One region of the Comamonas faecalis genome, then DNA from elsewhere that is predicted to be linked to it. Evidence: predicted binding sites of a transcription regulator. Region 1 holds the regulator's gene; each other region holds the start of a gene.
The links. Region 1 encodes FliA, which starts transcription of late flagellar genes. Its sites were predicted from a motif close to CTAAAGTTTNNNNNNNNNNNGCCGNTA; they were not measured.
Positions count from the first base shown of each region.

Region 2: ABD767_RS12985 (putative motility protein) is a predicted target of FliA. The motif match lies at 2,669-2,695, and genes of this name have one in related genera.
Region 3: flgM (flagellar biosynthesis anti-sigma factor FlgM) is a predicted target of FliA. The motif match lies at 1,330-1,356, and genes of this name have one in related genera.
Region 4: ABD767_RS01260 (flagellin N-terminal helical domain-containing protein) is a predicted target of FliA. The motif match lies at 6,225-6,251, and genes of this name have one in related genera.

Region 1 covers NZ_BAABBP010000002.1:175,083-182,795, reverse strand. Annotated here, with positions in the region: gene infA (translation initiation factor IF-1) at 1-86, opposite strand, end outside; gene ABD767_RS02010 (hypothetical protein) at 124-342, opposite strand; gene thiC (phosphomethylpyrimidine synthase ThiC) at 932-2,818, shown strand; gene ABD767_RS02000 (RNA polymerase sigma factor FliA) at 3,369-4,085, opposite strand; gene ABD767_RS01995 (hypothetical protein) at 4,100-4,894, opposite strand; gene flhF (flagellar biosynthesis GTPase FlhF) at 4,884-6,479, opposite strand; gene flhA (flagellar biosynthesis protein FlhA) at 6,476-7,713, opposite strand, start outside.
Region 2 covers NZ_BAABBP010000025.1:33,296-41,008, reverse strand. Annotated here, with positions in the region: gene ABD767_RS13000 (flavin-containing monooxygenase) at 1-732, shown strand, start outside; gene ABD767_RS12995 (DUF2249 domain-containing protein) at 891-1,181, opposite strand; gene ABD767_RS12990 (NnrS family protein) at 1,305-2,516, opposite strand; gene ABD767_RS12985 (putative motility protein) at 2,727-2,933, shown strand; gene ABD767_RS12980 (SMR family transporter) at 2,991-3,326, opposite strand; gene rlmB (23S rRNA (guanosine(2251)-2'-O)-methyltransferase RlmB) at 3,483-4,235, opposite strand; gene sstT (serine/threonine transporter SstT) at 4,469-5,680, shown strand; gene ABD767_RS12965 (ABC transporter ATP-binding protein) at 5,703-6,419, opposite strand; gene ABD767_RS12960 (GDSL-type esterase/lipase family protein) at 6,412-7,056, shown strand; gene ABD767_RS12955 (PLP-dependent transferase) at 7,072-7,713, opposite strand, start outside.
Region 3 covers NZ_BAABBP010000004.1:157,423-165,135, reverse strand. Annotated here, with positions in the region: partial or broken gene ABD767_RS03995 (type I restriction-modification system subunit M N-terminal domain-containing protein) at 108-233, opposite strand; gene ABD767_RS03990 (hypothetical protein) at 500-865, opposite strand; gene flgM (flagellar biosynthesis anti-sigma factor FlgM) at 954-1,277, opposite strand; gene flgA (flagellar basal body P-ring formation chaperone FlgA) at 1,409-2,158, opposite strand; gene flgB (flagellar basal body rod protein FlgB) at 2,348-2,767, shown strand; gene flgC (flagellar basal body rod protein FlgC) at 2,803-3,207, shown strand; gene ABD767_RS03965 (flagellar hook capping FlgD N-terminal domain-containing protein) at 3,339-4,001, shown strand; gene ABD767_RS03960 (flagellar hook-basal body complex protein) at 4,036-5,616, shown strand; gene ABD767_RS03955 (flagellar basal body rod protein FlgF) at 5,651-6,388, shown strand; gene flgG (flagellar basal-body rod protein FlgG) at 6,411-7,193, shown strand; gene ABD767_RS03945 (flagellar basal body L-ring protein FlgH) at 7,213-7,713, shown strand, end outside.
Region 4 covers NZ_BAABBP010000002.1:21,847-29,559, reverse strand. Annotated here, with positions in the region: gene ABD767_RS01280 (glycosyltransferase) at 1-1,232, opposite strand, end outside; gene ABD767_RS01275 (flagellin N-terminal helical domain-containing protein) at 1,518-2,366, opposite strand; gene fliD (flagellar filament capping protein FliD) at 2,548-3,933, opposite strand; gene ABD767_RS01265 (flagellin N-terminal helical domain-containing protein) at 4,024-4,872, opposite strand; gene ABD767_RS01260 (flagellin N-terminal helical domain-containing protein) at 5,283-6,128, opposite strand; gene fliS (flagellar export chaperone FliS) at 6,495-6,896, shown strand; gene ABD767_RS01250 (flagellar protein FliT) at 6,947-7,270, shown strand; gene fliE (flagellar hook-basal body complex protein FliE) at 7,468-7,713, opposite strand, start outside.

The sequences.
Region 1 (7,713 bases):
CCGTTTTCCAGCGTTACGCGGTAACGGGCGTCGGGCAGGATTTCGTTGACCTTCCCTTGCATTTCAATCAGTTCTTCCTTGGCCACGGTTCTCCTTTGTCGACGATGGTGGTGGGTAAATGGCTCATCCCAGCTGGTTGCACAGCACCAGGCTGCGGCCCTCGGCCATGGCGTATTGCACGGCCTGGCCGGCGCTGGCAAAGCGCGGGATGAAGCGAAAAATGCGGTCGTACATGCCGCGGCGGATGGAGACCGAGGCGATGAACAGGCCTTGTTCGGCGGATTGGGCCAGCGGCGTGACGGTGTAACCGCCCACGTGTTCGGCGTTTTGTTTCAAAAACATGGGTGCGGATGGTGCGCAAAGTGGCGCGGACCATCGGGAAAAAGGGGCAAAAACTCCAGCGGGTCAGACCGGTGGAGAGAGGGAGGAGTCCGGGGTTTGGGGTGCGGATCTCGGGAGGCGCGCCGGTATGCGGGCCGATGCACATGCGTGGTGTGCGGCGGCGTGCGTCAATGCGCAGGATGTACCGGTGATTGACGCGCAGGCACTGCAGTGGCAGGCAAAAAGCAGTGAACCGGCGGATTCTGCACTACTTTTGGTGAAATGCCAAGCGTTTTCGATCCGGCCCGGGGATGATGAATGCAAGCGCTGCAGGGCCGTATCGATCACGGATTACCCCCCATCCCGGTCGAAGCAGTCTTGCCCTCGCATCCCGCCGCAGGGCGGGCCTATACTCGCCGCTGCTCCGGGGTGCACGAAGGAAGTTTTTCCAGGCGTGCTGAGAAGAAAGGCCTTTTTCTTTCTACCCGCGAACTTGAACTGGCTAGTACCAGCGTAAGAAGAGCTGCAGCGGGATGCGTGCACCATGGGTGCGCGCCTGCATCCCGCCGATTGCGGAGCATTCCCTTTGTCTGTTTGAGGAATGCCCGCCATGAACGCTCCCGATTCGTTTTCCACCCTGCTGGCCCGCACGCGCGAGCCGTTTCCCGCTTCCACCAAGTCCTACATCATGGGCAGCCGCGCCGATGTGCGCGTGCCGGTGCGCGACATTGCGCTGACCAACGGCGAGGTGGTGAGCGTCTACGACACCTCCGGCCCCTATACCGACCAGGCGGTGCAAATTGACGTGCGCCGGGGTCTGCCCAGCGTGCGCGGCGCCTGGATCGAGGAGCGCGGCGACACCGAGGGCTATGCCGGACGCAAGCCGGTGGCGCTCGACGATGGGCAAAAGAGTGAGGACGCAGCGCGCCTGGCCGCCCTGCGCCAGCAGGCCGCCGCGCTGCAGCGCCAGCCGTTGCGCGCCAAGGCGGGCGCCAACGTCACGCAGATGCACTACGCAAGGCAGGGCATCGTCACGCCCGAGATGGAGTACGTGGCGCTGCGCGAGAACGGCCGTCGTGAATGGATGGCGCAGTACGTGGCGGACGCGGCGCGCGAAAAACGCCTGGCCGGCAATCCGATGGGCGCGATGATCCCCAAGATCATCACCCCCGAGTTCGTGCGCGATGAAGTCGCACGCGGACGGGCCATCATCCCGGCCAACATCAACCACCCCGAGGTGGAGCCGATGGCCATTGGCCGCAACTTCCTGGTCAAGATCAACGCCAACATCGGCAACTCGGCCGTCACGTCGAGCATCGACGAGGAGGTGGAAAAGCTGGTCTGGGCCATCCGCTGGGGCGCGGACAACGTGATGGACCTGTCCACGGGCAAGAACATCCACACCACGCGCGACTGGATCGTGCGCAACTCGCCCGTGCCGATTGGCACCGTGCCGATCTACCAGGCGCTGGAGAAGGTGGGCGGTATTGCCGAGGACCTGAGTTGGGAGATCTTCCGCGACACGCTGATCGAGCAGGCCGAGCAGGGCGTGGACTACTTCACCATCCACGCCGGGGTGCGGCTGGCCTTCATTCACCTGACTGCGGCGCGGCGCACCGGCATCGTCTCGCGCGGCGGCTCGATCATGGCCAAGTGGTGCATGGCGCATCACCGCGAGAGCTTTCTGTACGAGCACTTCGAGGACATCTGCGACATCATGAAGTCGTATGACGTCGCCTTCAGCCTGGGTGACGGCCTGCGCCCCGGCTGCGCCAGCGACGCCAACGATGAGGCGCAGTTTGCCGAACTGCACACGCTGGGCGAGCTGACCCAGGTCGCCTGGAAGCACGACGTGCAGACCATGATCGAAGGCCCGGGCCACGTGCCCATGCACATGATTGCCGCCAACATGACCGAGCAGCTCAAGACCTGCCACGAGGCGCCGTTCTACACGCTGGGGCCTTTGACCATCGACATCGCTCCGGGCTACGACCACATCGCCTCGGCAATAGGCGCCGCGATGATCGGCTGGATGGGCACGGCCATGCTGTGCTACGTGACGCCCAAGGAGCACCTGGGCCTGCCCGACCGCGACGACGTCAAGCAGGGAATCATCGCGTACAAGATCGCCGCGCATGCGGCCGACGTCGCCAAGGGCCACCCGGGCGCGCGGGCGCGTGACGACGCGCTGAGCCAGGCGCGCTTCGACTTTCGCTGGCAGGACCAGTTCAACCTGGGCCTGGACCCCGAGACCGCGCAGGAGTACCACGACGAGACGCTCCCGAAGGACGCGGCCAAGGTGGCGCATTTCTGCTCCATGTGCGGGCCGAAGTTCTGCTCGATGAAGATCACGCAGGAGGTGCGCGAATACGCCGCCGCCAAGGGCATGAGCGGCAGCGCGGCACTGGCCGACGGCATGGCGCGCAAGGCCGACGAGTTCAACCGCCAGGGCGGGTCGCTGTACGTGCCCATCAAGGTGGAGCCACGAGTCGGGTAAACACCTGATCAGCGACATGTCTCGGACACCTTCCCCCTTTGGGGGAAAGGCAGGGATGATGGCTGCTGGAGCGGCAGCAACGGCGTGCCTCGGCCAGCGTCGCCGGCCCCCACCCCAGCCCTCCCCCAGAGGGGGAGGGAGTAAGGCGCAGACGCTGGAAGCGTTGCCGCTGTTACGGCGAAAAACGCCTGATCAGCGGCGTGCCTCGGACTCCTTCCCCCTTTGGGGGAGGGCAGGGATGGGGGCTGCTGGAGCGGCAGCAACGGTGTGTCTCGGCCAGCGTCGCCGGCCCCCACCCCAGCCCTCCCCCAGAGGGGGAGGGAGTGAGGTGCAGACACGTCAGCGGCATGTCTTGGACTCCTTCCTCCTCTGGGGGAGGGCAGGGATGGGGGCTGCTGGAGCGGCAGCAACGGCGTGCCTCGGTCTGCGTCGCCGGCCCCCACCCCAGCCCTCCCCCAGAGGGGGAGGGAGTAAGGCGCAGACACACTGAGGCGCGCTGCATCGCCCCATTTTTCCAATGGATGAGCCGGAAAAGGCTTGGCCGCGACGCTCAATGCGCGCGCATCTTGGTGCGCAGCCGCGCGATGGCCTGGCTGTGCAGCTGGCACACGCGTGATTCGGTCACGCCGAGCACGGCGGCGATTTCCTTGAGGTTCATGTCCTGCTCGTAGTACATGCCCATGATGTACTGCTCGCGCTCGGGCAGCGACTCGATGGCTTGGACCAGCGAGCTGCGGATGCGCTGGTCGCGCAACAGCGCCACCGGGTCGGCGTCTTCGTCGGCCATGTGACGGTCGAGAAAGCTGCCCTCGTCGTCCTCGCCCGGGCGTATGTCCTCCAGGTAGACCAGCTGCGTGCCGCGCACCTTGCCCAGCAGCGACTGGTAATCCTGCAGGCTCATGTCCATCTCGGCGGCGATCTCCGACTCCAGCGGGCTGCGCCCGAGCTTTTGCTCGACGCGGCGCAGCGCCTGCTCGATGTCCTTCTGGCTCTTGCGCGAGCTGCGGCTCATCCAGTCGCCGCCGCGCAATTCGTCGAGCATGGCGCCGCGGATGCGCTGACTGGCAAAGGTCTCGAACTGCACGCCCTGCGAGGCCTCGAAGCGCGACAGCGCCTCGTTCAGCCCGATCATGCCGACCTGGATCAGGTCGTCGACCTCGACGTTGGGAGGCAGCTTGGCGATCATGTGGTGGGCGATGCGGCGCACCAGCGGCGCGTGCTGTTGCAGCAGCGCGTTGCGGTCAAGCTGTCCTTTGGCGGTATACATGGGTCAACCTGGATTCAATGGCTGTGGTCGATGCAGGGGTGATCGTAGTCGTTGTGGTGAGCGGTGGTGGTGTTCGCGCAGCCGCCTTCCAGCAGCTGCAGCGCCAGGCGACGCAGCTCGCGCGGCTGGTCGGCGCGGATCTGCGTGGTGTGCGGCGCCAGGCCCAGCATCTGGCTTGCGCTGCGCGCGAGCGCCTGCAGCGCCTCGCGGGTCTGCGCCGTCCTGCGGGCGTCTTCGGCGCCGGTCATGGCCGCGACGGTGCAGCGCAGGCCGGCGTGCAGCGCCATGTGCTTGAGCTGCAGATAGCAGGCCACCATGCCCTGGGCGCCCGCGCCGGTCAGCGCCAGCGGCGTGCAGGCGCTGCCTTGCAGCAGCGGCGCGGCCAGCGCCGGCGGCGCATACAGCAGCAGTGCGCCATAGGCGCGAAACGGGGTGACCAGCCGCCGCAGCGCCGCAGCGCCGCCGCCCTGCTGCGCCAGGCGGCGCAGGCCCAGCGCCGCGGGCAGCACCGGCAGCAGCGCGGCATCTGCGGCGCTGGCGTCCAGCGTGGCCTGCAGCGGCAGGCTGTGCGTCTGCAGCACCTGGGCCAGGCCGGGCGCGTGCGCGCCCTCGCGCGCGCTGGCGTCGAGCACCATGACTGCGTAGCCCAGCTGCTGCAGCTGGGCGCACAGCTGCCACAGTGTCTCCAGTTCCAGGTGCGAGTCGGGCGTGGCCAGCACGGGCAGCAGGCGCGGGCCCGCGCCGGTCTGCGCATTCAGGCGCTGCAGCCCTGCGCCCTGGTGGGTGGTGCCGGCGCGCTCAAGCCACATGGTCCATCTCCGTGGGCTGCAACGCCTCGGGCGCCTGCGAGAAGAAGAAGTTCAGCTCCAGCGCCTTGGGGTCGAAGGCCGAGCGCGCGTTGGCGCGCATCGACTGCGCGACCAGCGCCGGTGCGTTGGCCGCTTCCCAGTCCTCGGGCACGCGCTGGCCGCAGGTCACGCCGCGCAGCAGCGCCTGGTGGCGGATCAGCGCGTCGATGGCCGGCCCCAGCTTCACGGCCTCGTCCACCTTGGAGAGGATGGCCTGCTGCACGCCCGCGCTCTTGAAGCCGGTGAGCACCTCGTCGAAGGTGTCGCCATGGCTGCTGGCGTTGAGCACCTGCAGGCGCTCGATGCCGGGCAGCGCCAGCAGATCGAGCAGCTCGCGCTTGCGCGGGTCGCGCGGGGCGACGCCGGTGGTGTCGATCAGCACCATCTTCTTGGACGACAGCAGGCCCAGCAGATCCTGCAGCGCGGCCTGGTCGTGCGCCAGGTGGGCGACCACGCCCAACATGCGGCCGTAGGAGCGCAGCTGCTCGTGCGCGCCCATGCGGTAGGTGTCCAGCGTGATCAGCCCCACGCTGGCCGGCCCGTGCGCCTGGGCGCACAGCGCGGCCAGCTTGGCGGCCGTCGTGGTCTTGCCCACGCCGGTGGCGCCCACCAGCGCGAAGACGCCGCCCTGCTGGATCAGCGGCAGGTCGGCCGCGTCGGTGCGCAGATTGCGTTCGAGCACGCGCATCAGCCAGCGCACCGCGTCCTGCGCGCCCAGGTGCTCGGGCAGGTGTTCGAGCATGGCGCGCGAGAGCGCGGGCGAGTAGCCGGCGCGGATCAGCTTGAGCATCAGGTTGGACTGGATCGGGTCCTGGCGCGCCTGGCCCAGCCATGACAGCGTGTTGAAGCGCTCCTCGATCAGGTCTTTCATCGACTGCAGCTCCTTCATCAGGTCCTGCTGGCCGGCGGCTGCGGCCAGCGTGGGCGCTGTGGCGCCGGAACGCGCCGCGGTGTTGACCTGCGGGGCGTTGAGCGCCGCGTGCATGGTGCGCAGCGGATTGCGCGGCTGGGGCTGGGCCGGCGGGCTTTGCGGCGTGGCGGGCACCGGGGCCGCGGCGCGCACTGGCGCCTGCTCGAAGGCGCGCTCGCGCTCGCGCCCCTGCAGCACGGCCGGCGCCAGCGTGCCGTCCATGGCCTCCTGGCGGCGGCGCAGCATGCGCTCGCGCACATAGTCCTGGAACGACAGCGTGCTCATCGCCAGCTGTTCGGTGTCGCTGGCCACGGTCGATTGCGTCATCTCGCCCTGCAGCGCGGCGCGGCTCTTCTGCGTGCGCACCGGGCTGGCGGCCAGGTCGTCGGCGCGCTCCTGCAGGCGGGCCGGGGCGGGCTGGGGCGCGGGGCGCGGGGCCGCCGGGGCCTGCGCATGCAGCGCGGCGCGCGGCGAGGCGTCGTGCAGCGCGGCCAGCGCGTCCTCGGCCGTGGCCACCACCTCGACGCCGCCGTCCACCGGGCGGTTGGACAGGATCAGCGTGCCTTCACCAAAGGCCATGCGGGCCTTGGCCAGGGCTTCGCGGGCCGTGGGGGCGTGAAAGCGTTTGATGTTCATGGCGTAGCACCTTTAAGAATGGGGCCGATGCGGATGGTGTGCGTCTCGGGAATTTCGCTGTGCGCCAGCACCTGCAGGCGCGGGGCGACGCGGCGCACCAGGCGCGCAATCGCGCCGCGGATGGCGTCGGGCACCAGCAGGCAGGCGGGCAGGCCCATCTCCTCCTGCTGGTTGGCCACCTCGGCGGCGCGGTGGGTGAGCAGGTCGGCCACGCCCGGGTCCAGCGCAGGCCCGCCGCTGCCGGCGAGGGCCTGCACCAGCAGGCGCTCCAGGCCGGGCTCGATGGCGATCACGTCCAGTTCGCGCGTGGGGCCGTAGATCTGCTGCACGATGGCCGGCGCCAGCGCGATGCGCACGCGCCGCGCCAGCTCCTGCGGGTCTTGCGTGCTGGCGGCGTGCTCGGCCAGCGTCTCGACGATGGTGCGGATGTCGCGGATGTGCACCGACTCCTCCAGCAACAGCTGCAGCACCTTCTGGAACGTGGTGATGGACACCATCTTGGGCACGACTTCCTCGATCAGTTTGGGGGCCAGGCGGGTCACGTGTTCGACCAGCTGCTGGGTCTCGGTGCGGCTGAGCAGCTTGGCCGCCTGCACCTGCATCAAGTGTGACAAATGGGTGGCCATCACGGTTTCCGAATCAACCACGGTAAAGCCCGCCATTTGCGCCGCTTCGCGCTGGCCGGCGTCGATCCAGTGCGCCGGCAGGCCGAACGCGGGGTCGGTCGTGGGCGTTCCGATCAGCGGCGTGGAGATGCCGCCGGGGTTGATCGCCAGGAACATGCCGGGGTGGGCCTCGCCCTCGCCGACGACCACGCCGCGCAGTGCAATGCGGTAGCTGCTGGGCTTGAGCTCCAGGTTGTCGCGCACGTGCACCGCGGGCGGCAGAAAACCCACCTCCTGCGCAAACTTGCGGCGCACGCCCTTGATGCGCGTGAGCAGGTCGCCCTGGCGGTTTTTGTCGACCAGAGCGATCAGGCGGTAGCCCAGCTCCAGGCCGAGCAGGTCGACGGGCTGCAGGTCGTCCCAGCTGGCCTCGCCGTCGCTGACCGGCGCGGGCGCGGCCTCCTGCACGTTTGCCTGCTCCTGGCGCTGCTGCTCTTTTTGCTGGATCAGCCAGGCGGCCCAGCCCAGTGCCCCGCCCATGATGAGAAACACCGCGTGCGGCATGCCGGGAATGATGCCCAGCAGGATGAGAATGGCCGACGCCATGCCCAGCACGCGCGGCGACATGA
Region 2 (7,713 bases), on a different contig from region 1:
GATATTGGCACCCAGTGCTATAAATATGGCGCCAAATCCATTACCTTCAGCTACCGCTCCGCGCCGATGGGTTTGAAATGGCCGGCCGCTTTCAGTGAAAAGCCCCTGCTCAAGCGGGTCGATGGCAATACCGCGTATTTCAAGGACGGCAGCAGCACCGAGGTGGACGCCATCGTGCTGTGCACCGGCTACCAGCACCACTTCCCCTTCCTGCCCAACGACCTGACGCTGCGCACCCACAACCGCCTGTACCCGGCCAATCTGTACAAGGGCATTTTCTGGATGGACAACCCGCATCTGGTGTACCTGGGCATGCAAGACCAGTACTACACCTTCAACATGTTCGACGCCCAGGCCTGGTATGCGCGCGACGTGATCCTGGGCAACCTGCCCCTGCCCAACAAGGAGGCGATGCGCCAGGACAGCCAGCGCTGGCTGTCCAAGGAGGAGGCCACGACCTGTCCCGAGGAGGACATCGACTTCCAGGCCGCCTACATTCGCGACCTGCTCAAGCCGACCGACTATCCCAACTTCCACGTCGAGGGCATGGCAACGCTGTTCAAGGAATGGAAGCACGACAAGCAGGAAGACATCCTGGGCTACCGCAACCGCAGCTACCGCTCGACCATGACGGGAACGATGGCGCCGCCCCACCACACGCCCTGGATGGAGGCGATGGACGACACGCTGGAGGCCTTCCTGGCCCGGGAGCCCGAGCTGGCCGAGGCCTGATCCACCTGGACTGCTGCCATCCGTGCAAAAGCCCGTGTCGCGAGACACGGGCTTTTTTGCGCTTCACAAAGCAGGCCGCCCGGTGCGATCACGCATTCCGGGCGGTCAAGAGGGTTTCAAGCAGGAGGCGCCCTCTTTCCATCGGGCGCCGCAGGCACTCAGCAGCAGGCACCGCCCGAGCAACAGGAATCTTCGTCTTCGGCGCCGACGGTCTCCAGCCGGCTGATCTGTACGCGCCACAGGCCGGGGCCGGACTGCAGATAAGCCCACTGGTACTGGCCCGGCGCGCGCGACTCCAGCTGGTAGCGCAGCGGCACCGGGTCGTGGTCATTGGCAATCACCAGGGCCTCGCCGGCGTTCAAAGTGTCCAGGCGGCCGAAGATCTGGGCGTGGCGCTCATACGGTGCGATGGTGCGCACGTCGATTTCAGAGATGGCTGCAGTGCTCATCGAGATTCCTTGCGACAGGGGGCGGGGATAAGTGTTGAAAACGGGCGCGGCCACGACTGATGGCGCCCTCATGGGGAAAACAAGAAATTCAGGGCCGGAACACGGGGCCGGAGCCGCCGCGCTTCAGCCGTCCTTGCCATCCAGGCGCGTGCGCGTCAGCCACGGCGTGTAGATCACCAGGTAGATGGCAAACCCCACGGCCCACAGCGCGGCCGCCACCTCCAGGCAGCGCAGGTAGTACTGCGGCTCGATCGCCGGCACGATGGTGCGCAGCACGGCGGCAATCAACACCAGCGCATAGGCGATCGCCTCGCCCTTGGAAGCCTTCAGCGGACGGCCGGTGTGGCCGCGCGCGGTGCGCGTGATCATGCCGATGATCAGCCCGCCGATGACACCCACGGCAAAGGCGTGCACCGCGATCGAGTCGCTGACCCAGCCCAGCTGCGCCATGGCCAGCAGCACGAAGCCGAGGGGCATCCACAGATAGGACAGGTGCAACACCCAGAGAATGGGCCGCGTCAGCGTGACCTGCGGGTGCCATTGGTACAGGCGCACCGCGTGCAGCGCCGCGGCCAGCAGACAGGCCACCAGCGTCAGCATGGCCGGTGCGGAGACCACCCACAGCGCCAGCGCCACCGCGGTCACGGCCAGCAGCGTCAGGTCGAACTTGCGCGGGATCGTGATCACCAGGCCGGGCGTGACGTTCTTGGTGAACATGGGCACGACGCGCCCTGTCATCACGCTGATGACCATCAGGATCAGCGCCAGCTCGGCGTACAGCGAAGCCATGACCGGTACCGTGATCGCGCCCATGGCCGACAGGTGAAACACCAGGTTGGCCGCGCTCATCAATAGCAAGATGCCGATCAGCGGCAGGTTGCGCTTGTTGCCCGCCTGGATCAGCACCCGCAGCAGGATGACCGCCACCGCCGGCAGCAGCACCACGTCCAGCGCGGCGAACACCGGATACGGCGCGACGAAGAAGGCCACGCGCGCCGCCAGCCACAGCAGCGCCAGCGTGCCCAGCAGCGGCCCGCGCGCGGTGTCGCGCCCGGTCCAGGCGCGCACCGCGGTCAGCAGAAAGCCGGCGATCACGCCCGCGGCAAAGCCGAACAACATCTCATGCGCGTGCCAGTACAGCGCAGGCAGTTCCAGATCCCATGGCACGTGGCCGATGAACACGCCGATCCACAGCGGTACCGACACGCAGGCCAGCAGCGCGCTGAGCAGGTAGAACGGGCGAAACCCCAGTCGCAGCAAGGCCATGCCTTTGAGCGCGGGTGCCACGGATGCGGGTGGAGACAGCGGTGATGCGGGCGGTAGGGGTTGTGACATGGCCTGTGAGAGGTGAATGCTCCAGGATCGTGGAGCCGACATGCCGCGCACCGTTGGGCGTGCGACCTATAACATTCATTTTATATGAATCTTAAACCATCCAACCCGGCCAATCAGGCGCGACAGTGACTTGCCCTGGGTACGCGGCCCGGTTCAAGTTCCGGCCGTTGCCGCCGATACCTTGGAGGCTGTCGTCATTTTTCAATCACCATGGATACCGCCCTCACCCAATCGATCGTCCGCACCTCCGCCGCCATGAACCAGCACGCCACTGCCGATGCAGTCGGCGTGGCCGTGCTCAAGAAAGCCATGGACGTGAACGCGGCCACGGCGACCACGCTGATCGAAACGCTGCTGCCCCAGCCAGCGCTGGCCACCGAAGGCGCGCTGGGCACGCAGGTCAACACCTACGCCTGACGTGGCGCGGGGCGCCAGCCCTGCCCAGGCGCGGCTGCGTGCCGCGCACACCCTGCCTCAATGCGCGGCGCCGGCGCTTGAGAACAGCTGAATGACGAGCACGCCGCCGACGATCATCGCCATGCCGGCGATGGCCGGCCCATCGAGCCGCTGGCCATACAGCAGCCAGCCGACGACCGAGATCAGCACGATGCCCAGGCCCGACCAGATGGCGTAGACGACACCGGTGGACATGTGGTTCATCACCCGTGCGACCAGAAAGAACGCCAGGCAATAGCCGGCCACGGCCAGCAGGCTGGGCCACAGGCGGGTGAACCCGGCCGAGGACTTGAGCGCCGAGGTGGCGATCACCTCGGCCGCGATGGAAATGCCGAGCATGACGAGTGGATGCATGGTGGGTCTTTCTTGTACCGCGCTCGCTTCAGAGGTTGAGAATAGATAGCTGGCCCACGCGCTCGGCGCCGGCCTTTGCATAACAAATCAGTCTCATAGCACGCCCTTCTTCGCGGCCGGCCACCGGAGCCAACTGGCGCAACGACGCTTTCGGAATCACGCGCCGCGCTGGCGCCGCGCCTCGTACAGGCAGACGGCGCTTGCCACCGACACGTTCAGGCTCTCGACCGCGCCCTGCATCGGGATGCTCACCAGCGCATCGCAGGTCTTGCGCGTGAGCTGGCGCATGCCCGGCCCCTCTGCGCCCAGAACCAGCGCAACCGGCCCCTTCAGGTCGGCCTGGTACAGGTTCTGTTCTGCGTCACCGCTGGTGCCGATGACCCAGATGCCGCGCTCCTTGAGTTCGCCGAGCGTGCGCGCCAGGTTGGTCACCATGAAGTACGGCACGGTCTCGGCCGCGCCGCTGGCCACCTTGGCCACGGTGGCGTTGATGCCCACCGCGTGATCCTTGGGCGCGATCACCGCATGCGCGCCCGCTCCGTCGGCCACGCGCAGGCAGGCGCCCAGGTTGTGCGGATCGGTCACACCGTCGAGCACCAGCAACAAGGGGTTTGCCACGCCGTCCGCCTCCAGTTGCTCCAGCAGCGCGTCCAGCGAATGCTGCTGCGCCACCGGCTGCACGCGCGCGGCCACGCCCTGGTGGCCGTGGCTGCCGGCGAGCTTGGCAATGCGCAGGCCGTCGGCCTCGATCAGGCGCACGCCCACCTCTTTGGCGCGCTGCACGAACTGGCGCATGCGCGCGTCGCGGCGCGTGGGGTCGACATAGATTTCGACGACGGACTGCGGCGCGGTCTTCAGGCGCACGCCAACGGCGTGAAAACCGAATAGGACTTTGGTAGGGGCGGACATGGCGGCATTATCCGGGCTGCGCAGGGGCCGCGCAGCGACAACCGCGCAAGCCCGGGCGCGGCGCAAGACACTTGCGCCCATACGGACAGGCAGCGCAGCGCCTGCGCGCGCCTTAGAATGCGCGGTTTTCTCCCGCTGCAGCGGGTAGGACGCGGGCTACCCGCCCAAGGCCTGGCACCGCCGCGCAAACCGGCGAGGCGGCGCACCACCCCTGCACACAACCGCCTCCTGCCATGATTCTGTCTCCCTTGATGCGCTGGGTGCAGCGCACCAGCCTGGTCACGCAAATCGTGATCGGCCTGCTCGTCGGCGTTGCGCTGGCCATCGTCTGGCCCGCCGCCACGCCTTCCGTGGCGTTTCTGGGCAACGTCTTCATCGCTGCGCTCAAGGCCATTGCACCGGTGCTGGTCTTCGTGCTGGTGATGGCCGCCATCAGCAACCACCGCCCGGGCGAGGCCACCGCCATCCGCCCGGTGCTGCTGCTGTACGTCGCCGGCACCGTGGCCGCGGCATTGGTGGGCGTGGTCGCCAGCACCTGGTTTCCCAGCACGCTGGTACTGCAGGCGCCGGCCACCAGCGGCACGCCGCCGGGCGCGGTCTCCGAGGTGCTGCTCAACGTGGTCAACAACATCGTCGCCAACCCGGTGCGCTCGCTGATGGAGGCCAACTACATCGGCATTCTTGCCTGGGCAGTGGCGCTGGGCGTGGCGCTGCGTCACGCCAACGCCACCACGCGCGCGGCGCTGCAGGACGCCTCGCACGCGGTCACCCAGGTCATTCTGTGGGTGATCCGCTGCGCGCCGCTGGGCATTCTGGGCCTGGTGGCCGCCACGTTTGCCGAGGCCGGCGCCCAGGCGCTGTGGGGCTACGCCCACCTGCTGGCGGTGCTGCTGGGCTGCATGGTGTTCGTCGCGCTGGTGGTCAACCCGCTGATCGTCTTTGCGGTGCTGCGCCGCAACCCCTACCCGCTGGTGCTGCTGTGCCTGCGCGAGAGCGGCATCACCGCGTTCTTCACGCGCAGCTCGGCGGCCAACATCCCGATCAACCTGGCGCTGTGCCAGCGCCTGGGGCTGGAGGAGGAGACCTACAGCGTCGCGATTCCGCTGGGCGCGACGATCAACATGGCCGGCGCGGCCATCACCATCAGCGTGCTGTCGCTGGCGGCGGCGCACACGCTGGGCATCACGGTGGATCTGCCCTCCGCACTGCTGCTGTGCATCGTCGCATCGGTGTGCGCCTGCGGCGCCTCGGGCGTGGCCGGCGGCTCGCTGCTGCTCATTCCGCTGGCGTGCAGCCTGTTCGGCATCGACAACGACGTGGCCATGCAGGTCGTCGGCGTGGGCTTCATCATCGGCGTGCTGCAGGACTCGACCGAGACCGCGCTGAATTCGTCTACCGACGTACTGTTCACCGCCACCGCCTGCATGGCGCAGGACAAGGGCTGACGTAGCGCAGCCGGCGACGCCCTCAGGCGGCGGCCAGCGGCTGCGCAATGCACCCGGCCTCGATCGTTATCGTGCGTCCGCAGCGCCGGGCGATGTCCCGGTCGTGCGTGACCAGGATCAACGTGGTCGCGCGCTCCTGGTTGAGCGCGAACATCAGCTCGACGATGGTCTGACCGGTGGCGTGATCCAGGCTGCCGGTGGGCTCGTCGGCCAGCAGCAGCGCCGGCTCGACGACGAAGGCGCGCGCCAGCGCCACGCGCTGCTGCTCGCCGCCCGACAGCACCTTGGGCAGGTGCTTGAGGCGCGCGCCCAGGCCCACGCGTTCGAGCATCGCCGCCGCCCGGGTGCGTGCGTCGCGCCGTCCGGCCAGCTCCAGCGGCAGCATCACGTTCTCCAGCGCGCTCAGGTGCGGCATCAGCTGAAAGCTCTGGAACACGAAACCCATCTTCTGCGCACGCAGCGCGGCGCGTACGTCCTCGTCCAGAGCGAACAAGTCCTGCCCCTGCAGCCGCACCGTGCCGCGCGTGGGCGTGTCCAGCCCGGCAATCAGCGACAGCAGCGTGCTCTTGCCCGAGCCCGACGCGCCGACGATGGCCACGGTCTCGCGCGCAGCAACGCGAAAGTCGATATCCCGCAGAATGTCGAGCTGCCCAGTCGAGTCGGCAACGGACTTGTACAAATGGTCGACTTCGATCAGATCCTGGGAATCAATCATGGACAAAGGAATTGGAATGCACATATGGCGACGGCGTGACTGTATCGCGGCCGCGGCGCTGGCACTGGCCTATCCCCTGGCACGCGCCGCTGCCGCGGCCAAACCCGCCACCATCCTGGTCGTCGGCGACTCGATGAGCGCCGAATACGGCTTGCCGCGCGGCAGCGGCTGGGTGCAGTTGCTGCACGAGCGCCTGGAGCGGGAGGCGCCGCAGGCCACGCTGGTCAACGCCAGCATCAGCGGCGACACCACCTCGGGCGGGCGCGCGCGCCTGCCCGCACTGCTGGCGCGCCACAAACCCACGCTGGTGGTGCTGGAGCTGGGCGGCAACGACGCGCTGCGCGGCCTGCCGCTCAAGAGCACCGAGGACAATCTGACCGCCATGGCCCAGGCCTGCCGTGCAGCCGGTGCGCAGGTGCTGCTGGTGGGCATGCAGGTGCCGCCCAACTACGGCGCCGACTACGCGCGCCGCTTTGCCGCGCTGTTCAAGGAGGTGGCGCAGGCGCAGGGTGCGGCGCTGGTGCCATTTCTGCTGGCAGGCGTGGCCGATGCAGCAGATCCCACCGCGCTGTTCCAGCCCGACCGCATCCACCCGAGCATCCAGGCCCAGCCGCGCATGCTGGACAACGTCTGGCCGCACCTGGCGCCGCTGCTGCGCTGAGCGCGCAGCGCCGCTTCAGCCTGCAAACGCCTGGGCCAGCGCCCGCGCCAGATCGGCCTGCAGATCCCGCACGTCCTCCAGCCCGATGCAAAAGCGCACGATGTGCCCCGGCTGCAGCTGCGGCGTGGCACCTTCGCGCATCGAGCCCAACTCGTAAGGCATGACCAGGCTGACCGGCCCGCCCCAGCTGTAGCCCAGGCGAAACAGCCGCAACGCGTCGCAGAACACGTCGACCTGCTGCTGGCTGTAGCGCGCGTCAAACATCACGCTGAAGATGCCGGCGGCCGCGCCCTGCCCACCGCGCGCGCCGCCGCACAGCGCCTGCCAGTGGTCGTGGCCGGGCGCGCCAGCGAGCGCCGGGTGCAGCACCTGCACCACTTGCGGCTGCGCGCCCAGCCAGCGTGCCAGCGCACGCGCCGCGTCGTCCTGCGCGTGGTAGCGCAGCGCCATGCTGGGCAGCGCGCGCAGCACGGCCTCGGCGTCGTTGGCGCCCACGCCCAGGCCCAGGCGCATGTGGGTGAGCTTGAGCCTGAGGTGCAGCGCCTGATCGCGCGTGGTGATCGCGCCCATCAGCACGTCGCCGCCGCCGCTGGGGTATTTGGTCAGCGCGTGCACCGAGACGTCGACGCCCAGGCTGCCGTCGCCCAGCAGGTCGAA
Region 3 (7,713 bases), on a different contig from region 1:
CATCCGGGATTGGAAGGCCGCGCTGACCCGCTTTACCATTCAGTTCGGAGACCGCATCTCCGTCAATTGAAGTCCGACCCGTTTACACAAAAATTCGGACACGCCCGGAACAGGAGGCCGAGCACGACATGCTTGTATTCGGCGGCGTCGATCTGGCCGCGCAGGGTGTCGGCGGCCTTCCACAGGGTGTCGGCGTAGGCGAGGTCAGGGTTGGGAGCTTGGGTGTCGGTCATCGTGAATTCTGGCAAATGCAGCCGCTGCCGGGCGCAGTCCACAGACAGCGCTCGGCCAGGCGCGCATGGCTGTGCGCAGCCGTTGCATGCAGCCGGCGATTGTGCCGCACCCGCCAAGCCTATCCCCACGCCTGGTGCTGGTACGTCCGAGGTGCCTGGTATGGACGGCTGCGGCAAAAGCGGGCCTCACCACCGCAGCCCAGTGTCGAAATTGACGGTTGACTGCCGCCCTGGGCTGTGGAGCCTGGGTCTCGCCAGATGGCGAATCAAACACCCGACTTGCGGTAAATGCGCGCCTGTGAGGTCTGCACCGCGCCGGCAGCGCGCCCGTAGGTCACGCCGTCGACCGGCGGCAGCACGCTGGCCGCCTGCTGCGCGGTCAGCGCCTGCACCCGTGCCAACTGGTCGCGCAATCTGCCAAGCTGGGCCGCGGCGGCCTGCACACGTTCGGCCAGGCCTGACGGCCAGCGGCTGCGCTCGGGCGCGGCAGCCAGCGCCTGGGCAAAGGCCTGAGCTGCGTGACGCAGCAGCGCAACGGCGTTTTCAAGCGTCAGCGGGTCGAGCGCCGCCAGCGCGCCCTGCGCCTGGTTCAGCTGTGCCTCGACCTGGGACAGGGTGGATTCAAGCGACATGGGGCGAGTTCAGGTTCGGCTCAAGCTGGCCTCACGCCAGCCGTCCAGGGGAAGGCGCACGCAGCGGAGCGCGGCCGATTGCGGCAAATCAGCCGCGCGTGCTGGAGAGGGTTTCCTGCGCGTTGGCCAGCAGCTTGTCGGCCACGACCTCGGCATTGACCTTGAAGGTGCCGTTCTCGATCGACGCCTTCACGGCCTTGACCTTGTCGGCGTTGAAGTCGGCGCTGCTGCGCGTCACCTGGCTGCTGCGCGCGGTCTGCGACAGCGTGACCGGCACGCCCGCGCCGGCGGCCGCGGCACGCGGCGCGTCCTTGGCGGCGCCGTCTGCCTTGGGGGCCTGGGCCTGCTGCTCGCGTGCGGCCGCTGCCTGCGCGCGCAGGGCGGCGTTGTCCGGGTTGTGTCCTATTTTCATTGCGCTCTCCACCACCCCTTGTTGGAACATGTCGTGGGGCCAGTAGGGTAGTCATCGGCAGCCTGCCGCGCAACTTGAGGTGTTTTCCATCAACCGAGGTCAAACGGGCTAATGCACCCTCGACGGGTCGGTCAGACACCGGCTTGCACCGTTCCATCTTCGGCAACGACTCCCTGGATGATTCGCCCATTGCTCATGCGAATGCGCACATTCTGCCCAGCAGCACCGGCCGTCATGGCCTGGCCGGACGAGGTGACCTCGTAGCCCGGCCCCTGGACGATGATGCGCACCGGCGCGCCGGGTTTGAACAGATTGGGCGCGCGCACCATGTTCTGGCGCAGCGCCTGGCCTGCGCTGAGCGACCGCGCGGCCACCTGCCCCACCCAGGTCTGGGAATTGGCCAGGATGGGGGCGCTCTCCTCGGCCCAGTCGACCTCGGCCTCGACGGCGTCGGCCTCGGTCAGCACCTGGCCGGCGGCGACCGGGCCGGTCAGCACCCAGGCCGGGCCGGTGGCGCTCACCGTCAGCGGCACGAAGACGTTCCAGCGCACGCTGCCCTGCACGCAGCGCAGGCCCAGGCGCGTGCGCCCCCACAGCTGTGCGCCGGCGGGCAGATAGGGCTCGACCTGGTCGCACGGCGCCAGGCGCAGCCGCGGGTCGAGCGCGCCAACGCTGACCTGCATGCGCAGCGGCAGCTGCGCCCCGTCGGTGCGCGCCAGCGCGTCGTCGACCCAGCGCTGGGTCAGCGCCTGCAAATCCTGCACGCCCGCGGCGCTGGTTGCCGCCTGCTGCGCCTGCGCGCCACCGGCCAGCGCCATGCCCACGGCCAGCGACGACAACGCGCGAATCAGCCTTCCGGTGGGGAAAAACGACAACGCCATGGCAATACCTCCTCGTGTGCGCGAAACCAGGATGACTGTAGGGCGCGCAGCGATGCGGCGAAGACGCGAACAGGCGCGCAATTGCCGCTTTCTTCACGCTTTGGCCGGCGGCGGGCGGTTTCCATAATCGACGCACGCCCCAGGCCCGCCGCGGCTCTGGCCCATCGCCCCCTTCATTGCGAGGCCGCCATGCTCGACAAGATGACGCAGAAACTGGACTTCCACGGTCAGGCGCTGCTGCTGCGTGCCGAGCGCCAGCGCGTGCTTGCCAGCAACATTGCCAACGCCGACACGCCAGGCTACGTGGCGCGCGACTTCCCGTTTGCCGACGCGATGCGCGCCGCCCGCGAGAGCAGCGCGCCCAGCACGATGACGGCCGCAAGCGTGAGCGACGCGCGCCACATTCCGCTGCCAGCCGCCACGCGCGGCGGGCGCGGCGACAGCGCACTGGGCTACGGCCTGCAGACCGCGCCGGCGCTGGACCGCAACACCGTGGACATGGACCGCGAGCGCGCTGCCTTCGTGGACAACGCGGTGCACTACGACGCGACGCTGCGCTTCATCAACGGCAACGTGAAGACCATGCTCAGCGCCATCCAGGGCCAGTGACGCGCCAGGCGCGAAAGAGAAAGCGAGCCAGCACCATGTCGATGTTCTCCATCTTCAACGTCTCGGGCAGCGCGATCAGCGCGCAGGCCCAGCGGCTGAACACCGTGGCCAGCAACCTGGCCAACGTCGACGCCGTGGCCGGACCCGACGGCCAGGCCTACAAGGCGCGCCAGGTGGTCTTCCAGACCACGCCGATGGGGCCGGACGGCGCCGCCGGCGTACGCGTGACCTCGATCCAGGAGAGCGACACGCCCGGGCGCAAGGTGCACGACCCGGCGAATCCGCTGGCCGACGCCGAGGGCTACGTCACGCACTCCAACGTCAACGCGGTCGAGGAGATGGTCAACATGATCTCGGCCTCGCGCTCCTACCAGAACAACGTGGAAGTCATGAACACGGCCAAGTCGCTGCTGCTCAAGACCCTGCAGATGGGCCAGTAATTCCATTTCTATATCGATCGAGTACGCGAAGGTGAAGCGCAGACAGTGCCGTAGCACGACAAGCGAAGCCGACAAAGTAATCGGTTGATATGGAAATGGAATAAGCCCTCCTTCACGAAAGGCCGAACACCATGTTCATGACCCCGATCGACACCAGCGCGCTGGACTACGGCGCCAGCACCACCGCCACCACCACGCAGGACGGCACCGACCCGGCGGCGATGCAGGACCGCTTCCTCAAACTCCTGGTCGCGCAGCTGAACAACCAGGACCCGATGAATCCGCTGGACAACGCGCAGATGACCACGCAGATGGCGCAGATCAACACCGTCACCGGCCTGCAGCAGCTCAACCTGACGATGCAGGGCATGGTCGAGGAGTTCTCCACGATGCAGCAGATCCAGGGCATCTCGCTGATCGGCCGCTCGGTGCTGACCGAAGGCAACCGCATGTCCTGGGACGACGGCCAGGCCAAGGGCCACTTTGATCTGTCGGCCTCGGCGCAGGACGTGCAGATCGACATCCTCACGCCCGGCGGCGTGCTGGTCGATACCGTCAAGCTGGGCGCGATGGAGCGCGGCCGCGCAAGCTTTGAATGGGACGGCAGCGACTACAGCGGCAACCACGCCGACCTGCGCTACCAGGTGCGCGCCACCAACGGCGAGAGCGCCGTCGCCAGCACGGCGCTGCAGCAGTCGGACGTGGTCGCCACCGGCTCCAGCGCCGGAGCACTGACGCTGACGCTCTCCAACGGCGACGTCGTCAACTACTTCCGCGTCTACGGCGTGCTGTAACGCCCCACCCACCGAACCGCACCAGGAGCACACCATGGGTTTCCAGCAAGGCCTGTCCGGCCTCAACGCCTCGTCCAAGAACCTGGACGTGATCGGCCACAACATCGCAAACTCCAACACCACCGGCTTCAAGGCCTCGCGCACCGAGTTCGCCGCAATGGTGGCGTCGAGCATCGGCGCGGCCAGCGCCAACAACGCCGGCATCGGCGTGGAGATCGGCGCCATCGCCCAGCAGTTCAGCCAGGGCAACATCACGGTGACCGGCAACAACATGGACGTGGCCATCAACGGCAACGGCTTCTTCACGCTGCAGATGCCGGACGGCTCGCGCGCCTACACGCGCGCCGGCGACTTCAAGCTCGACGACGTGGGCAACGTCGTCACCAACAGCGGCGGCCAGGTCATGGGCTACCCGATCGATCCGGTCACCGGGCTGCGCACCTCCAGCACGCCGGTGCCGCTCACCTTCCCGACGGCCGCGCCCATTCCGGCCAAGCAGACCAGCGCCATCAAGATGGGGCTGAACCTGGACGCGCGCGTCTCCAACGCCCGCGGCGACCCCGGCGCCACGCCCCCGGTGCCGGCCACGCCGCGCACCACCTACGCCACCTCGCTCAACGTCTTCGACAGCCAGGGCGTGGCCACGCCGCTGTCGTTCTACTTCGAGAAGAACGGCGCCAACACCTGGGACATCTACACCGAACTCGATGACCTGACCAGCGCCCCGCCCACCATCCCGTCGGTGGCCGGGCGCGTGGTCTTCGACCAGACCGGCGCCATCACCGGATCGCTGCAGCCGAGCGACCCGGCCAAGACCGGCGGAGTCGACGCCAGCGACTACCCCACCGACTTCACCTACCGCTACAGCGGCCCGGACGCCTCCGGCGTGTGGGCGATCCGCGAGACCACGCTGTCGTTCGCCGACCCGGCGGACGCCTGGGACTTCACCTACTCGGACGCGCCCGCCAACACGCTGGTGTCCTCGGCGCGGCTCAAGGCCGATCTGACGACCGCACCGGGCGCCACCTTCACGCCGCCGCTGCCCGTCAATCCCGGCGACCCGGTGCCGCCGCCGGCGGCGCGCCAGACCTTCGAGCTGGGCCTGACCGTCGACCCCAGCCCGGCCAACCCCAACAGCCCGCCCACCGTCGGCGGCAGCCCGGCGCCCGGCGCATTCCCGGTCACGCTGGACCTGAACCAGGCGACGCAGTACGGCACCAAGTTCGCGATCTCCGAGCAGACGCAGGACGGCTACACCTCGGGCGAGCTGACCGGCATCAACATCGAGAGCAACGGGATGATCATGACGCGCTACTCCAACGGCGTGACGCGTCCCGAGGGCCAGGTGACGCTGGCCACCTTCCGCAACGCCCAGGGCCTGATGGCCGTGGGCGGCAACAACTGGGTGGAGACCTACGAGTCGGGCCAGCCCATCCAGGGCGCGCCCACCGACGGCAACTTCGGTGCGCTGCGCTCGGGGGCGCTTGAGGACTCCAACGTCGACCTGACGGCCGAGCTGGTCAACATGATGACCGCGCAGCGCGCCTACCAGGCCAACGCCCAGACCATCAAGACGCAGGACCAGGTCATGTCCACGCTGGTCAACCTGCGCTGACCCGCGCAGGCCAATCGACTGAGGAAGCAACGCCATGGATCGCCTCATCTACACCTCGATGACCGGTGCCAACGCCGCGGCGCACCGCCAGACGGTGCTCTCGCACAACCTGGCCAACGCGTCGACCAACGGCTTTCGCGCCGAGTTGTCGGCGTTCCGCTCGGTGCCGCTGCAGGGCAGCGGATCGAACACCCGCGTGTTCGCGCTGGAGGCTACCGCCGGCCACTCCGAGGCGCCCGGCCCGGCGCAGACCACCGGCCGCGCGCTGGACGCGATGGCCGTGGGCGGCGCCTGGTTTGCGGTGCAGGGCCTGGACGGCACCGAGGCCTACACCCGCGACGGCGCGATGCAGGTCAGCGCCCAGGGCCAGCTGGTCAACGGCATCGGCCTGCCCATGCTGTCCGACGGCGGCGCGCCGATCGACATCCCCGAGGGCGCGCAGGTCGTGCTGGGCAACGACGGCACGGTGACGGCCAGCGTCGCCGGCCAGCCGCCGCAGCAGATCGGCCGCCTGAAGCTGGCCACACCCGGCGCCGACAACCCACTTGAACGCGGCGACGACGGCCTGTTTCGCGCCGCGGCCGGCGGCGCCCTGCCCGCCGACGCCGGCGCCCAGTTGCGCGCCGGCGTGCTGGAGGGCTCCAACGTCAACGCCGTCGAAAGCATGGTCGGCATGATTGCCGCGGCGCGCCAGTTCGAGCAGCAGATGCGCCTGCTGAGTACCGCCGAGAGCGACGACAAGGCCGCCGGCCGCTTGCTCAGCCTGAGCTGAATTCCAGGAGAGGAAAAACACCATGATGAATTCACTGTGGATCGCCAAGACCGGCATGAGCGCCCAGCAGACCAACCTGGACGTGATCTCGCACAACCTGGCCAACGTCTCGACCACCGGCTACAAGCGCAACAACGCGGTGTTCGAGGACTTGATCTACCAGAACCTGCGCCAGGTCGGCAGCCAGACCACCGAGGAGAACCAGCTGCCCACCGGCCTGCACCTGGGCCTGGGCGTCAACGTCGTCGCCACCGCGCGCAAGTTCACCCAGGGCTCGCTGCAAAAGACCGAGAACAGCCTGGACGTGGCCGTCAACGGCAACGGCTTTTTGGAAGTGCAGCTGCCCGACGGCACCACCGCCTACACGCGCGACGGCTCGCTCAAGCTCGACTCCCAGGGGCGCATCGTCACCTCCACCGGCCTGCCAGTCGCGCCCGGCATCACCGTGCCGGCCGACACCAAGGCGCTCACCATCAGCGAGGACGGCACCGTGAGCGTCACCGTCGCAGGCAACCCGGCGCCGCAGCAGCTCGGGCAGCTGAGCATGTCCAGCTTCATCAACCCCAATGGCCTGGAGCCCGTCGGCGACAACCTGTACCTGGAGAGCGAAGCCTCGGGCGCGCCCCAGCAGGGCCAGCCCGGCACCAACGGCCTGGGCGTGATCCGCCAGGGTTTTCTGGAGGCCTCCAACGTCAACGTCGTCGAGGAGCTGATCAGCATGATCCAGGCGCAGCGCGCCTACGAGATGAATTCCAAGGCAGTGCAGACCAGCGACCAGATGCTGGCCAAGCTCGCGCAGCTGTAATCGCATTCAGAGAATCGCCATGCCCCTCGCCCAATCCGCCACGGCGCGCGCCCCGCGCATCATGCGCCTGCTGCTGGCCGGCGCCGCCGCGCTGCTGGCCGCCGGCTGCGCCAGCATCAACCCGGCGCCGCCGGTGGACGTGCTGCCCACCACACCACCGCCGCCCGCCACGCTGGCGCCGCCCGTGGGCAGCGCGCCGGCCACCGGCAGCCTGTTTCACGCGGCCAGCTACCGCCCGTCGTTCACCGACCAGCGCGCGCGCCTGGTGGGCGACCTGGTGACCATCGAGATCAGCGAGCAGATCGACGCCAAGCAGGACAGCAAGTCCAACGTCGGGCGCAGCTCCGAGACCTCGGGCGGCGTCAGCCTGTTCCCGTTCCTGTCGGCCAAGGCACTGGGCAAGACCAGCATCGGCGCCGAGTACGACAACAGCTTCAACGGCAAGGGCGCGACCAGCAGCAACAACCAGTTCAAGAGCTCGATCACGACCATCGTCAGCGAGGTGCTGCCCAACGGCAAC
Region 4 (7,713 bases), 150 kb from region 1:
CCCACCCATTGCACGTCGTCGCCCAGCTCTTGCACGGGAACGGGTGCGGGCATGTCGGCGTGAATCACGATGCGTGCGGGCTTGAGCCAGCATTGCGCCAGCGCGTCCATGGTGTCGGCCAGTTCGTTGCCGTCGCGCCCGTGGCCGTAGACGTGTACGGTGGGCGCTTGCACCTGGCCGCCGGCTACCAACTCGGCGCAAATGTCGCCATAGACCTCGGCCGGGTTGGCGCGCTCCTTCCATATCGGGTAGTCGGCGCACAGGCGCTCGGCCGCCATCGTGTCGGCACGCGCCGCGCGCTGCTTGGGTGAGGCAGGGATCAAATCGTCGAGCGCCTGAATTTGCGCCGTGTTCCAGGCCTGCTCCCAGGACAGGGCGGCAGCGGCCGCCTGCGTGGTCTGCACCAGGCGCTGCAGCAGCTGCGGCGCCTCCTGCTCCAGCGTAGCCAGCTGTGCGCACAGGGTCTGGGGGGTGCAACTGGCGTCTTGCAGTGGGTGGGCTGTGCTGTTCAGGTAGGCGCCAGCCCGCTGCAGCGGGTGTTCGGGCAGGGTGGGCAGCTGATGGTCGTTGGTCACGTAAATCACGCTGCAGCCTAGCAGCTGCGCCTCGGTCACCAAGCTGCCGGCGGCGTAGGCGTAGAGCACCTCGGCCTGCGCCAGGCGTTGCCAGCGCTCGGCGGCGCTGAGCGGCGTTTCGGCGCAGGGGGAGATGTCGGTCAGCGCGGCATGCTCGGCGCGCAGGGTAAATTGTTTGTCCGGTATGCGGCCCGAATACACCAGTGCACCGCTGCGCACGCCGCCAGGCAGCGGTTGTTGCCACAGCGCCGAATCCACCCAGGGCAGAGCGGCACGAATCTTGAAATCTTGTGCTATCCCTGGCATGGCGCCGGACTGGGTGAATTGCAGCTCGGCATAGGCATGGCCGCTCTTGGGTGCGGCGCAGGCCGCCAGCAGCCGCACTTGCAGGCCGGGGCGGCTGCGTTCGTGGGCGCCCTGGCCTTCGACGGTGATGGGGGTGAGCCCTGCCACGTGGTGGGCGGCCATCAGTGCAGGTGTGAGCGGCGGCGTCCACCAGTGTCCGTACAGCTTGGGCGCGTCGACCAGGTAGGCCGGGTAGCCGGCGCGGTTGAGTTGGTGGCACAGCTGGTGCAGCTGCACGGTGCGCAGGCTGCCATCGTCGAGCGACTGCGCTGCGTGGATGTAATAGGGCGAGGCAGTGGTGTGCGCGGTCATGCCAGACAGGTGAAGGAGTGAGGGCCAGCCAAAGACTTATTGATCCGGCCCTTTGAATTTTTGATGCCCTGTCATTGCGGCGAAAGCCGCAATCCAGGGTGCGCTACTGCCCGGTGCACTGGATCCCGGCTTTCGCCGGGACGACGAATTCAAACATCACAGGGCCGAATCAATCGAGACGGAAAACGCAGTGCAATAGCGCGGGCCATGGCGAGTATTTGCAGCGAAGAGTGGCGGTGTTTTGGCTTGCAAGGCGGGCATGGGGGATGATGGCCTCTCAAGCTCTTAGCCCTGCAGCAGCTGCAACACGCTTTGCGGCAGCTGGTTAGCTTGGGCAATCATGGCCGTGCCGGCTTGCTGCAGGATTTGCGTTCGGCTCAGGTTGGCGGTTTCGGCGGCAAAGTCGGCGTCCATGATGCGACCGCGTGCGGCAGATTGGTTCTCTACCGCCGTGCGCAGGTAGGAGATGGTGTTCTCAAAACGGCTTTGCACGGCGCCCAGGTTGGCGCGGGTGTCGTTGACCACGGTCAGCGCATCGTCTAGCGCGGCGATAGCCGCAGTGTTTGCTGAAGCCGCCGAGGCCAGCGCCGAAGCGCTGCCGCCACTGACCACCGCCGTGAGGTTGGCCACGTTGACGTTCATAGCCGCCGAGCCGACGACGATCTGGTTGGCCGAATCCGTATTGGCGCCCACCTGAAAGGTAAAGCCTGCCGTCGACTTCAAAATCGACTCGCCGTTGAACTGGGTCGCATCCATCATGCGAATGACCTCCTTGCCCAGCTCCTGGTACTCCTTGTCGAGCTTGGAGATGTCGCTGCTCTGGTTGGTGGAGTTGGACGCCTGCACCGCCAGCTCGCGCATGCGCTGCAGCATGTCGTTGATGCCAGCCAAGCCGCCCTCGGCCACTTGCGCCATCGAGATACCGTCGCTGGCGTTGCGAATGGCCACCGTCATGCCGCGCACCTGGGTGTTCATGCGGTCGGCAATGGCAAGACCTGCGGCGTCGTCCTTGGCGCTGTTGACGCGCAGGCCGGACGACAGGCGCTGCATCGTCGTCGACAGACTGGCGCTGTTGAGTGCGGTGTTGCGCTGCGCATTGAGCGAAGCGGTGTTGGTGTTGATGGTCATGGCCATGATCGGAGTCCTTCAAGAGCGTTGCTGTGACGTTCCACTCGGGCGGCGGTGGGTCGAAAGAGCGCTCCTGCGCTCCATGGCTACCGGGTGTTGAAGGCAATTTTGGCCAAGGCGCAAAAAACAAAAGCCCCGATGAACGGGGCTTTTGGGTGCTAATTGCGGTGCGTTGATCGCTGGCGCGTCACTTGCTGCTGTTCCACTGCGCAATCTGCGACTGCATGAAGGAGCTCAGCGAGCCGAGCGTGCCCATATTGGCGTCCAGCGTCTGGTACTGCTTGAGCAGGGCTTTCTGGCGCATCTCGAGCAGCAGGTTCATGCGTTCCTGGTCGGACTCATTGCGCTTGAGCGAGTCCTGCAGCGACTGGGCGCGGGTGGTGATGTTGCCCTCCACGCCGGTGGCCTGAAAGGCGAAGTCGCGCACGCGCGTGGCCAGGCCGTTGGTGGTGTCCGTGAGGGTTTGCTCGAGTGTCGGCAAGTCCTTGAGCGCCGCGGTCAGCTTTTTCTCGTTGATCGAAAGCGAGCCGTCACGCTGCAACTCCAGGCCGATATTGCTGAAGTATTCGCCGGCGCCGTTGGCGTTGCCGATCAGGCCACGCAGCGTGCTTTGCAGCGCGACGATGGTGCCGTCGCCCTGCAGCGGTTGCGACGTCTTGCTCGCCGCGTCGTAGCGCGTGAGGTCGGCAATCATCGCGTTGAGCTTGTTGTACGCGTCCTTGAAAGCCTCGATTTTTTCCTTGACCAGCGCGCTGTCGTCGCTGACGTTGATGTCGACCGTCTTGTCGGTGGTCTTGAGTAGCTCAAGCGTCACGCCCGGCACCACGTCTTCGACGCTGTTGCTGGCCGACAGCAGGTCGATGCCGTTGAGCGTGAAGCTGGCGTCGCCCGCAGCCTGGGTGCGCATGGCGCCATTGCCAGAGGCCACCGACGCCGGGTCGTGCGCCAGCGCGTTCAGGCCAGGGTTGGAGACCGACAGCGCAAAGCCGTTTTCTTCGCCCGTCTTGCTGCCGCGCAGCAGCAACTGTTCGCCGGCTGCGCTCTTGACGACGACGGCTGAGACGCCGGCATCGGCCTGGTTGATCTTGCCGGCAATCGTTGCCAGTGTGTCGCCGGCGTCGATGGCGATGTTGAGGGCCGAGCCATTGCCGGTAAAGCCGCTTTGGTCGGCGCTCCAGCGGCCGGTCTCGATCGTCAGCGTGCCGCCCGTGCCGATGGCCGCGCCGCTGGCCAGAGCGCCCGAGGGCACGGACTGCGCCTGCGCCAGTGCGTTGACTTGCACCGAAAATTGCGCCGCCTGCGCCGCACTGGTGGCCGAGCCTTTGAGTGCCGCTGCGTCGGTGCTGGCAAATTGCTTGCCGCGCCAGGTGTCGACGTTGGTCAGGCCCTTGGCCGCGTCGTACAGCGCCGACATGGCCGATTTGATCTGGCCGTAGGAGGAGATCTTGGTCTCGATGCCGCTGGCCTTGGTCTGCAGCAGCTGCAGCGGGCGCTGCTCGAGCTTCATCATCTGGCTGACGATGGAGTTCACATCCAGGCCGCTGCCAACGCCGGGGGAAGAAATGGTTGCCATGGACAGCTCCTGAAAAATGACGGTGAAATGTTGCGGCAAAAGCCGAGGGTTCAATCCTCGGCTTTTGTCATGGCGTGGGCGCTGGCGCGATCAGCGCAGCAGGCTCAGCACGCCCTGGGGCAGCTGGTTGGCCTGGGCAATCATGGCCGTGCCGGCTTGCTGCAGAATTTGCGCGCGGCTCAGGTTGGCGGTCTCGGCGGCAAAGTCGGCATCCATGATGCGCCCGCGGGCGGCAGACTGGTTCTCCACCGCCGTGCGCAGGTAGGAGACGGTGTTCTCAAAGCGGTTTTGCACGGCGCCCAGGTTGGCGCGGGTGTCGTTGACCACGGTCAGTGCTTTGTCCAGTGCGCCAATGATGGCGACGTTGCCGGACGCCGCCGTCGTGTTCAGGCTTGCGCTGGCGCCACCGCTGGCAACAGCCGTCAAGTCGGCAGTATTCACACTCACGCTCGAAGCGGCCACCGTGATTTGGTTTTCGGTGCCCGTATTGGCGCCTATCTGGAAGGTAAAGCCTGCCGTTGTTTTCAGAATCGACTCGCCATTGAACTGGGTGGCGTCGATCATGCGTGTGACTTCCTTGCCCAGCTCCTGGAATTCCTTGTTGAGCTTGGAGATGTCGCTGCTCTGGTTGGTGGAGTTGGACGCTTGCACCGCCAGCTCGCGCATGCGCTGCAGCATGTCGTTGATGCCCGACAGGCCGCCTTCGGCGATCTGCGCCATCGAGATGCCGTCGCCGGCGTTGCGGATGGCGACGTTCATGCCGCGCACCTGGGTGTTCATGCGGTCGGCAATGGCCAGGCCGGCGGCGTCGTCCTTGGCGCTGTTGACGCGCAGACCCGAGGACAGGCGCTGCATGGTGGTCGACAGGCTGCCGGAAGTCAGTGCGGTGTTGCGCTGGGCGTTGAGCGAAGCGGTATTGGTATTGATGGTCATGGCCATGGTGAAACTCCTTTGGGAGAAAAAGAGAGGGACTCCAAGCCAGTGACCTCTCATTGCCTCTGGCGGCAGGTCTGTGATCAGACCCGTTGAGCTTGTTATCGAACGCTGCGCAAAAAACTTGAGGGCGCGTGGTATCGGCAATGTCAACCGAGTGTCACCGGACAGCGGGCGAGGCGTTGCGTGGACTTGAACGGGGTTTGCCCGGCTTATTGCGTCATCGGCCCGGGCTGCGTCGCTTGCCCTGTTTTGTTGCGCATGAATGGCGCGCGGTTCATGCGGGCAGGGCCGAACCGTGGAAAAAAGCCAATAAATGCAGTAATGGGTGCAGTCACGGATGCAGTGACGAATGCAATGAAACAAGCCGAGGGACTCAATCCTCGGCTTGTGTCATGGGGCGGGCGTCAGCGTGCTCAGCGCAGCAGGCTCAGCACGCCCTGGGGCAGCTGGTTGGCCTGGGCAATCATGGCCGTGCCGGCCTGCTGCAGAATTTGCGCGCGGCTCAGGTTGGCGGTTTCGGCGGCAAAGTCGGCGTCCATGATGCGCCCGCGTGCGGCGGACTGGTTCTCTACCGCGGTGCGCAGGTAGGAGACGGTGTTCTCGAAGCGGTTTTGCACAGCGCCCAGGTTGGCGCGGGTGTCGTTGACCACGGTCAGCGCTTTGTCCAGCGCATCGATTTGCGCCGTGTTGCTGGCTGCGGCGGCGGTCGACAGCGCTGAGTTGGCGCCAGTGGTGACGAGTGCCAAATTACCTGTAGCGACGTTGACGGTTGCCGAATCGACCTTGATTTGGTTCTCTGTACCCGTATTGGCACCGATCTGAAAGGTAAAGCCAGCCGTTGTTTTCAGAATTGACTCGCCGTTGAACTGGGTGGCGTCGATCATGCGCGTGACTTCCTTGCCCAACTCCTGGTACTCCTTGTCGAGCTTGGAGATGTCGCTGCTCTGGTTGGTGGAGTTGGACGCTTGCACCGCCAGCTCGCGCATGCGCTGCAGCATGTCGTTGATGCCCGACAGGCCGCCTTCGGCGATCTGCGCCATCGAGATGCCGTCGCCGGCGTTGCGGATGGCGACGTTCATGCCGCGCACCTGGGTGTTCATGCGGTCGGCAATGGCCAGGCCGGCGGCGTCGTCCTTGGCGCTGTTGACGCGCAGACCCGAGGACAGGCGCTGCATGGTGGTCGACAGGCTGCCGGAAGTCAGTGCGGTGTTGCGCTGGGCGTTGAGCGAAGCGGTATTGGTGTTGATGGTCATGGCCATGGTGAAACTCCTTTGGGAGAAAAAGAGAGGGACTCCAAGCCAGTGACCTCTCATTGCCTCTGGCGGCAGGTCTGTGATCAGACCCGTTGAGCTTGTTATCGAACGCTGCGCAAAAAACTTGAGGGCGCGTGGTATCGGCAATGTCAACCGAGTGTCATCGTGCAGGCAGAGAGGGTTGCGGCGACTTGCGGGTGATTTGCCGCACTTATCGCGCCACTGGTGCATGCGTGGTGGTGCCATCATGAAAGACATGCTTTATTCATCTGTGGCTGCCGCAGGCGTTCTGTTTTTATCGAATCACCAGGCCTTTATTTGTCTGGCTGCTGGCCGATAACAGCGGGGAGAGACACGATGAAAGGATTGCATATGTACACCCCCCCAAGCGCTCGGGCGTCGGCGGCTGCTTATCGGCAGGTGGGCGTCGACTCGCAGGTGCTCAGCGCATCGCCCCACGGTTTGATTGGCCTGCTGTTCAATGAGCTGCTCGTCTGCCTGCAGGGGGCGGCCACGGCCATCGAGCGGCGTGACGTGGCGACCAAGGTGCGCCTGATGGCCAAGGCGTCGCGCCTGATCGATGAAGGGCTGATGTCCAGCCTGGACGTCCAGGCGGGCGGCGAGGTGGCGGCCAATTTGCAGCAGCTGTACGCCTACTGCCTGCTGCGCTTGGCGCAGGCCAATGCGGCCAACGACGCGGCCCAGGTTAGGGACGTGCAGGCGCTGCTTGAGCCAGTGATCGATGGCTGGCGCCAGATTGGTGGGCGTGCCTGAGGTTTGGGCGTGTCGTTGGTGTGTTGAACAATGTTTTTTTGAGCTGAACCATGCAGATCCAGATAAATACCCACAATCCCGACCGCTTGATCGACTTCTACAAAGCCATTGAAACCAGCAGCGCCAAGATGCTCGAAGCCGCACGCCTGAGCGACTGGGACGGCGTGGCGCGCTACGAGGGCACTTGCGCCGTGCTGATCGAGCAACTGCGCCACCAGGCCCGCAACGAGCAGCTGGCGCCCGAGCAGCGCAAGGAGAAGGCGCGCATCATGCAGCGCATCCTGCGCAACGACGCGCAGATCCGCGTGCTGGCCGAGCCGTGGATCGCGCAGTTCGAGCATTTGTTCGACGGGCAGCCGCAGGTGATGCACTGACAAACAAGCCGCGGCGTGGTGGGCGCCAGCGGCATAAAAAAGCTCAGGGGGAATGCCGGCACCGAAAGGTGACCGGCTTTTTTGATGCTGCCGCGGCGCCTGTCCCGTTCCCACGGGATGCTCAACGCTGAATGCCGCTCAATGTGGGAGCGGCGCCCTCGCCGCGATTGCCGCGGTGAAAGCCTGCGCGCAGATGCTCACACCTGCATGTTCATGATGTCGGTATAGGCCTGCACCATGCGGTTGCGCACGTTCAGCGTGGCCTGAAAGCCGATTTGCGCCTTTTGCATCGCAACCATGGTCTCCTCGATGCTGACGCTGGGGTTGTCCAGCTGCACTTCGCGCTGCAGTGCGCTGGCCTGGTTTTGCGCGCCGCTCACCTCCTGCAGCGCGTTCTTGAAGGCGGTGCCAAAGCCCACGCCCGGGGTGTTGTCGCGGTCGGC